Regions from separate parts of the Clostridioides sp. LIBA-6822 genome, predicted to be linked through region 1. Evidence: riboswitches for the same ligand, from Rfam matches in the RefSeq annotation. Region 1 holds a riboswitch; the other holds the start of a gene.
The links. A riboswitch is a leader RNA that binds a small molecule or an ion and turns the genes downstream of it on or off. The one in region 1 is predicted to bind glycine.
Positions count from the first base shown of each region.

Region 2: another riboswitch for glycine. It lies ahead of ACTG48_RS13200 (GrdX family protein); the one in region 1 lies ahead of ACTG48_RS12360 (alanine/glycine:cation symporter family protein).

Region 1 is NZ_CP196995.1:2,592,966-2,597,161, forward strand. Features, by position in the region: gene ACTG48_RS12355 (DNA topoisomerase III) at 1-1,276, opposite strand, end outside; glycine riboswitch at 1,697-1,785, shown strand; gene ACTG48_RS12360 (alanine/glycine:cation symporter family protein) at 1,972-3,339, shown strand; gene ACTG48_RS12365 (class II aldolase/adducin family protein) at 3,491-4,138, opposite strand; gene araD (L-ribulose-5-phosphate 4-epimerase) at 4,156-4,196, opposite strand, start outside.
Region 2 is NZ_CP196995.1:2,741,698-2,745,893, forward strand. Features, by position in the region: gene trxA (thioredoxin TrxA) at 141-458, opposite strand; gene trxB (thioredoxin-disulfide reductase) at 527-1,474, opposite strand; gene ACTG48_RS13200 (GrdX family protein) at 1,570-1,941, opposite strand; glycine riboswitch at 2,045-2,156, opposite strand; gene ACTG48_RS13205 (M3 family oligoendopeptidase) at 2,487-4,181, opposite strand.

The DNA.
Region 1 (4,196 bases):
CCTTCGCTTTAAATACTTCTCCTTCTACATTTGCATTTATGGTTGTCTGTTCATATTCAAAAGGAGGAGACAATACTGCTAAAAATCTTTTTACTACAAGATTATATATTTTTCGCTCTTTATCACTAAAATCACTCATAAATACCTTCTGCTCTGTTGGTATTATTGCATGATGGTCTGTTACCTTTGAATTATCAACAAAAGATTTATTAGCTGTAATATTGCTTTTTAATAATTTATTACATATTTTTGAATAATCACTAACATTTACAGCTTTTATCCTGTCTTTTAATGTTCCAACAATATCTGATGTTAAATATCTAGAATCAGTTCTAGGATAAGTAAGTACTTTATGATGCTCATATAGTTTTTGCATTATAGATAAAGTTTCTTTTGCTGAGAACCCAAACATTTTATTTGCATCTCTTTGCAACTCTGTTAAATCATATAATGCAGGTGAATATTTTTTCTTATACGATTTGCTTACTTCAGATATTTTTATATCTAAATTTTTAACCTTTTTTAATATAGACTCTATCTTTTCTTTACTAAATGTTGAAGAGTTATTATTCTTATCACTCCAAATAAACTTTATATCTAAACTTCCCTTTGTAGCAATTAACTCTATTCCATAATACTCTTTTGGTTTAAAATTTCTTATTTCCTCTTCTCTCTTAAGTAACATAGCAAGAGTAGGTGTCTGAACTCTTCCACAAGAAAGTTGTGCATTATACTTTGTTGTCAAAGCTCTAGTTGCATTTATTCCAATAATCCAGTCAGCTTCTGCTCGTGCTATTGCTGAATGATATAGATTTTCATATTCTTTTCCATTTTTTAATTTTGCAAAACCTTCTTTTATCGCTTTATCTGTACTTGATGAAATCCAAAGACGTTTTAGAGGCTTTTTTACTTGTGATTTTTCTATTATCCATCTTGCTACAAGCTCTCCCTCACGACCTGCATCTGTTGCTATAACTATTTCATCTATATCATTTCTATTCATTTGAGCTTTGACTGTATTAAACTGTTTTCCACTCTTTTTTATTACAACAGTCTTTAGATGCTTAGGAAGTATTGGCAAGTCTTCTAAGCTCCATGATTTATATTTTTCTCCATAACTTTCAGGGTCAGCAAGCGTAACCAAATGGCCTAATGCCCAAGTAACCACATACTTTGGACCCTCTATATACCCATTTTTTTCATTTTTTGAACCCAAAACTTTTGCTATATCTCTTCCAACAGAAGGTTTTTCTGCTAGTACTAATACTTTTCCCATCTAAAAATACTTCCTTTCTCTATATTCAATCTCATATTACACTTAAAATCTAAATAAATAGAACCTTTCTTAATATCGTAACTATAATATTACCATAATTTAATCATATCTAATTAATTATTTAAGATTTTTTTATTTAAAACTTGTTTTATGCCTAATTTGTATGCTTATTACGATATCCATTTTCACGTATATTACTTATATTTTTAAATTTATAATTCGTAATTAGACTTACATTTTTATATTTTTTTACTGTTTTTTAATTTTTCAGTTGACAAAACATAAAAACTTATATTAATATTATTAATACAATAAGCTATGACAAATCAATATCCGGTTAAGATTTTATAGAAGAGTTGCTATATAGCACACCGAAGGAGTAACACTCTCAGGTACTTTTTAAAAGTAGGACTGTAAAATTTACGGAACTCTGGAGAGACCCATTATGGGCGCCGAAGGGGCAAGGCTTTTATGCTCAATCTCTCAGGCAAAAGGACAGGGATTATCTACCAAAATCAGTATTATTAATACTTTTATTTTGGTTGCTAATTAGTGTATATCCAGAGCTGAATCTTTTTTAGATTTAGCTTTTTTTATTACACTAGAAATTATAATAAATTATACTTATTTCCTGTCAATTACTTCATTAAAAATTCTATTGATTGTACAAAGCAAAAAAATGAGGGAGTGTTTTTATGAATCTAATTGATATTTTAAACAAAGTTGATGCTTTTATTTGGGGACCACCCTTGCTAGTACTACTAGTTGGTACTGGTATATTACTTACTGTTAAACTTGGAGTTATACAAATAACTAAACTTCCAAGAGCTCTTAAATTAATCTTCTCTGCTGAAAACAAAGGTAGTGGTGATGTTTCAAGTTTTGCAGCCTTATGTACTGCACTAGCTGCTACAGTTGGTACTGGTAATATTGTTGGTGTTGCTACAGCTATTAAAGCTGGTGGACCTGGTGCTCTTTTTTGGATGTGGATAGCAGCATTCTTTGGAATGGCTACTAAGTATTCAGAAGGTGTTCTTGCAATAAAATATAGAACTAAAGACAAAAATGGTCAAGTATCTGGTGGACCAATGTATTACATAGTAAATGGTATGGGTGAAAAATGGAGACCTCTTGCAATATTTTTCGCTATAAGTGGTATATTGGTTGCACTTTTAGGAATAGGTACTTTTACCCAAGTAAATTCAATAACAGATGCGATAAATAGCAGCTTTGGTGTAGACCCTAGAATCACAGGTGTTATATTAGCAGTATTTGTAGCGTTAGTCGTATTTGGAGGTCTTAAAAGTATATCTAATGTAGCTACTAAGATAGTACCTTTTATGGCTGTTATATACATTGTAATCTGTGGAATCATTTTAATATCTTTTTGGAACAAGATACCAGAAACTTTTATGTTAATAATTAAAAGTGCTTTTACAACTACTGCTGCAACTGGTGGTTTCCTAGGAGCAACTATTTCACTGGCTATTAGAAATGGTATAGCTCGTGGTGTATTTTCAAACGAATCTGGTCTAGGTAGTGCTCCAATAGCTGCAGCTGCGGCTAAAACTGAATGGCCAGCAGAACAAGGTCTTATATCTATGACAGGTACTTTTATAGATACTATTATAATCTGTACACTTACTGGATTCTCTCTTGTTATTTCAGGAGTATGGTGTTCTGACCTTAATGGAGCTGTTATGACACAAGCAGCTTTTAATGGAGCAATTCCTACATTTGGACCAATATTACTTACAGTTAGTTTGACATTATTTGCATTTACTACAATTTTAGGTTGGAGTTATTATGGAGAAAGATGCTTTGAATTCCTATTTGGTGTAAAAGGTATGAATGGATATAGAACTGTATTTGTCGCTATGGTACTTTTAGGTGCATTCTTAAAATTAGAAGTTGTTTGGATAATTGCCGATATTGTAAATGGACTTATGGCAATACCTAACCTAATAGCTTTACTTGCACTATCTCCGATAATAGTGTCTGAAACTAAAAAATACTTTGAATATATAAATTCGCCAGAAAACCAGTTAAAAAATAATGCATAAATAAAAAATATAGAATTCCAAGTCAAATTTATATGACTTTGGAATTCTATATTTGTTTAAAAAGTATACTAAATATATTTACAAAAAACACTAATTCATATAAATAGCATATCTAGACTTTAATTAATCTTCTTAATGTAAATTATCTATATTAAAATTTTACTTCTTCTGGATATTCCCATGATTTAAATTCATCAATATCTAATACTTCAGGCTCCTTAAACTGATTTAACATTAAAGACCTATAATATATTTCTGCTACCTCTTCTACATATCTTGATTTTAAAAATGCCTCTTCTAAGTCATTACCTACAGTTGTTAATCCATGTCTTTCTAATAAACATGCATCTGTATCTAGCAATAATTTTGAAACGTTTTTAGCTAGTTTCAAAGTTCCTGGTCTCTCATATGGAGCAATATCCACATAACCACCATAATTAACAGATTCATATACAATTGGTATAATAGGTTTCTTTGCTACCGAAAATGATGTTGCATATAAAGAGTGAGTATGTGATATAGCATTTACATTGTCTCTTACTTTATATATTTCAATATGCATCAATACCTCACTACTCGGTTTAATACCTTTCTTTACTTCTATTACATTACCATCTAAATCCAACACACAAATATGCTCAATTTTCAATTCTTCTCTCCCTATACCTGAAGGTGTTATAAGAACATATCCAGTCTCTCTATCTCTAATACTAAAATTACCAGCCTTTTCTTTACATAAACCATAATGTTCTGCTTTAATTGCTATTTCCACAATTTTGACCTTTAAAGACTCCAGCATAATTTACCTCCAGATAATCATTTTTGACCATAGTATGCATTTTTTCCATGTTTTCTCG
Region 2 (4,196 bases), 150 kb from region 1:
TATTAAAAAATATTTACTGTAAAAAAATTATTTTATTTAAAATTATTTTTTTAACAAACTTGAATATAAAAATCTCTTTTATCTTATTATCTTCAGACTAAAACATATTTTTATTTTATTGTTAATATTTCGCCAATATCTTAAAGATATTTTTTAATCATGTCTTCTATATTAGGAACTGTAGCATCATCTTTAGTAACTTCGTCCACTTTTTCCCCATCTTTGTATATAGCCATAGTTGGAAGACCTAATACTTTTTGTTTTATAGCTAATCTTCTAGCTTTTGTTGTATCCATCTTACAGAATTTTATTTTGTCCCCATAAGTCTCAGCTAATTTATGAACATCTGGCATTAAAGCTTTACAAGGTTCACAACCTTCACTCCAGAAATCAACAAATACAAAACCTTCTGCGTTTAAAACTTCTTCTTCAAATGTAGCCTTATCTAAATCTAACATTTTATTTTTCCCCCTTGAAATTTTTATTTTATTTTAAATATTATTCATTAAATTTAATTTACAGATTTTTAGTTTCCAAACTTTTCATCAATATATTTCTCAGCTACTATAGATGCAATTGCTCCATCGTTAGTTGCAGTTACAACCTGTCTTAGAGTTTTAGATCTACAATCTCCTGCTGCAAATACACCTGGTATGTTAGTTTTCATGTCTTCATCAGTTATTATATAACCTTTTTCATCCATATCAACTTTACCTTTGAATAAATCAGTTTGAGCATCTAATCCAACGAAAACAAATACTCCCATTGTTCCATCTTCTTCATCTGCAAAGTATTCATGAGTTTCTCCAGTAATCTTATTTTTAAATACAACTGACTCCAGTATTCCATCACCTTTGATTTCTTCTATTACTGTATCTAATAAGAACTCTATCTTTGGATTAGCTTTTGCTTTTTCTTCAACACTCTTAGCACATCTAAATCCTTGTCTTCTATGTACAATTGTTACTTTTCTAGCAAATTTAGTTAAATACATTGCTTCCTCTAATGCACTATCTCCTCCACCTACAACAAATACTTCAAAATCTTCAAAGAAGTCTGCATCACAAGTTGCACAATATGAAACACCTTTACCAGTAAGTTCTTTTTCCCCTGGGCAACCAATTTTTCTTGGAGTTGCTCCTGTTCCTATTATTACTGCTTTAGCTCTATATTCTGCTTTTTGACCTTTTAAAACTTTTATATCTCCATCTAGCTCAGTATCTACAATGTTATCTCTTAGAATTTCTGCTCCAAACTCTTTACATTGTTCAACCATTCTAGCTATTAGACTTGGTCCTGTTGCATTTGGAACTGACCCTGGATAATTTGCAATTTCATGTGTTATTACAATTTGCCCACCAGTTTTGTCTTTTTCTAGGATTAGAGTATTCAACTTTGCTCTTGCCCCATAAAGCCCTGCTGCAAGCCCTGCTGGTCCTGAACCAATTATTACTAAGTCATACACATTTTCCATTTTGACTTATCCTCCCCAATTAGATTTCTCATTTTATTTAATATTAAATTAGATTTAATATTTAGGCTGCTTTAATAATTTTTTAACAATTTTTTTTATTCATACTGCATTCTTTGTATTGTATTATAAAATATATCATAATCAATTACCCTAAAGTCGTCTTGAACACTTTCTGTCCATTTTGGAGTCTTTTTATTATTCTGAAATTTACTTGCAGTGATGATTGCTTCTTCAATTAAGGTTAAAGAGTTTATATCCAAACGATTTCCTCTCTTTAGTATAACAGTTCTATAAGGTGTTTCATTTGGTTTTACACTCCCATAGAGTGGATGAGATAAAAGTTCATATCCTTCATGTATCAAATCTCTACTTGCTTCTAAGATACCAATATAAGTTGTGTCTTTAAACAAAACTTCTCTTTCTTGAACTTCTTCTCTTACTTTCGGATTATTTGTAATTATTATCATTTTTTTACTCTCTTTCAATCTTTTATTTATTACTTGATAAATAAAAAACAGGAAAAACAAATCTCCCAATTTGTCTTCCCTGTTAAAATCATTTTCAGAGCCCCGTCCAAGTACAGTCATTTTTACCTGAGAATTTCATCTAATCTTTTGGGTAAATAGGATTAAATTTGTCCCTTCGGTCGCTTTTTTATAAAGCAGTCTCCCATACTCTTCATCCGGATTATTAAGTTATCAGAAAATTGAAAATTAAGCAATTTATCCTTTGTTTTCTATAAATAGCTTTTTTCTATCTCTGTTGACTTAAGTATATAAACATTCTATAAAATTTGCAATAGTTTTTTTATATGTATTTTGTATACATTTTTACTTTTTTTTCCAAGTGTTGATATTACATATTTCCTGTATTTTCTTTTTTTTTTAAGTACAAACCTTTTTTGGTTTACTTTCTCAAACTGATTAAAAATATAACTATTTTCACAGCAAATCTTTGATTTTTACATATTTTTTAATTTTTTACTTTTACCCACTGAAATTCTCATAATTTTTTATAATTTGCTATCATTTATTTCATCAAACCAAGATTTAACATTACCCATGATAGACTTAATACAGTTATTATCAAATGGTGAATATAAATTTCCCATACTTACAATACCTAAAAATGATTTTGTTCCTCCAACTTTACAAATATTTATATAATCTTGCCATCCTGCATCTCTATCTTGAATCATTTTTTTCCAAAATTGTAATGCACAAACTTGAGCTAGTACATAGTCTATGTAATAAAACGGATTTTTAAATATATGACCTTGCTTAAACCACCAACAACCTCGCTCTAAAAAAGAATTATTATCATAGTTTCTATGAGGTAAATATTTTTTCTCTAAATATCTCCATTTTTCTTTTCTTTTTGCCTTATCCTCATTAGGATTTTTATAAACATAATGCTGAAATTCATCAACAATTATTCCATAAGGTATAAATTTGACTGCTGTTGACAAGTGAGTAAATTTATATTTATCTGTATCTTCTTTAAAAAACAGATTCATCCATGGCCATGTTATAAATTCCATACTCATTGAATGAATTTCACAACTGTCAAGTGTGGGAAAATTAATCTCTGGCATATCAATCCATCTAGACATGTATAACTGGAACGCATGTCCTGCTTCATGTGTTAATACATCTATGTCATCAGAAGTTTGATTAAAGTTAGAAAAAATGAATGGCGACTTGTAATCTGGTATGTAGGTACAATAGCCTCCAGCTCCTTTACCTTTCTTTGTTTCTAAATCCATAAGTTCATTTTCTAGCATAAAATTAAAAAATTCATCTGTTTCTTTTGAAAGCTCACTATACATCCTTTGCCCATTCTGAATTATGTATTTTGAATCGCCTTTTAAACTTGCATTTCCTGTTAAAAATTCCACGTCTTCATCTATGTAGCTTAAGTTTTCTAAACCAAGTCTTTTAACCTGTTTTTCATAAAGCTCATTAGCCATTGGAACAACATATTTTAATACTTGCTTTCTAACGTTTTCTACCATATCTTCTCTATAGTCACTTCTCATCATTCTAACATATCCAAGCTCTACAAAATCTTCAAAGCCTAATTTTTTAGATATCTTATCTCTAAGTTTGACCAGTTTATCAAATATGTCATCAAATTTTGATTCGTTTTCTTCAAAAAAATTATAATACGCTTTGTTGGCTAATTCTCTTGTATTTCTACAATTAGAATACATAAACTTTCCCATACCAGATAAATTTCTTTCTTCTCCATCGAACATTATTTGTGCTGATGCTAAAAGTTTAGTATACTCCGAACACAATTTATTTTCTTCTTGCAATTCACTTATTATATCTTTAGAAAAACTTTTTAGAGAATAGTCTATTATTGTGAAAAATTGTTCCCCAAATTTTTTTATCAAATCACATTTAAACTTTGAATTTATTACAGCATCATAAAAATAAGAATTTAATTCTTCATACAAAGGCAGATATTCATCCCAGTAATTTTTTTCCTCTTGATAGAATTTATTAAGTGTATCTATACTGTATCTTATTGATGCTATATTTGACAACGTTTCTATTTTATTTCTCAATAAATTAATCTTATGTATATTTTCTTGCTGTTCTTCATAATTACAGGATTTTTTTATATCTTCTACGCACTCCAAAAATTCTTTTTTTATACTATCATAATTGGGTCTTTCATACTTAAATTGTGAAAACTTCATTTAAAGCACTCCTTT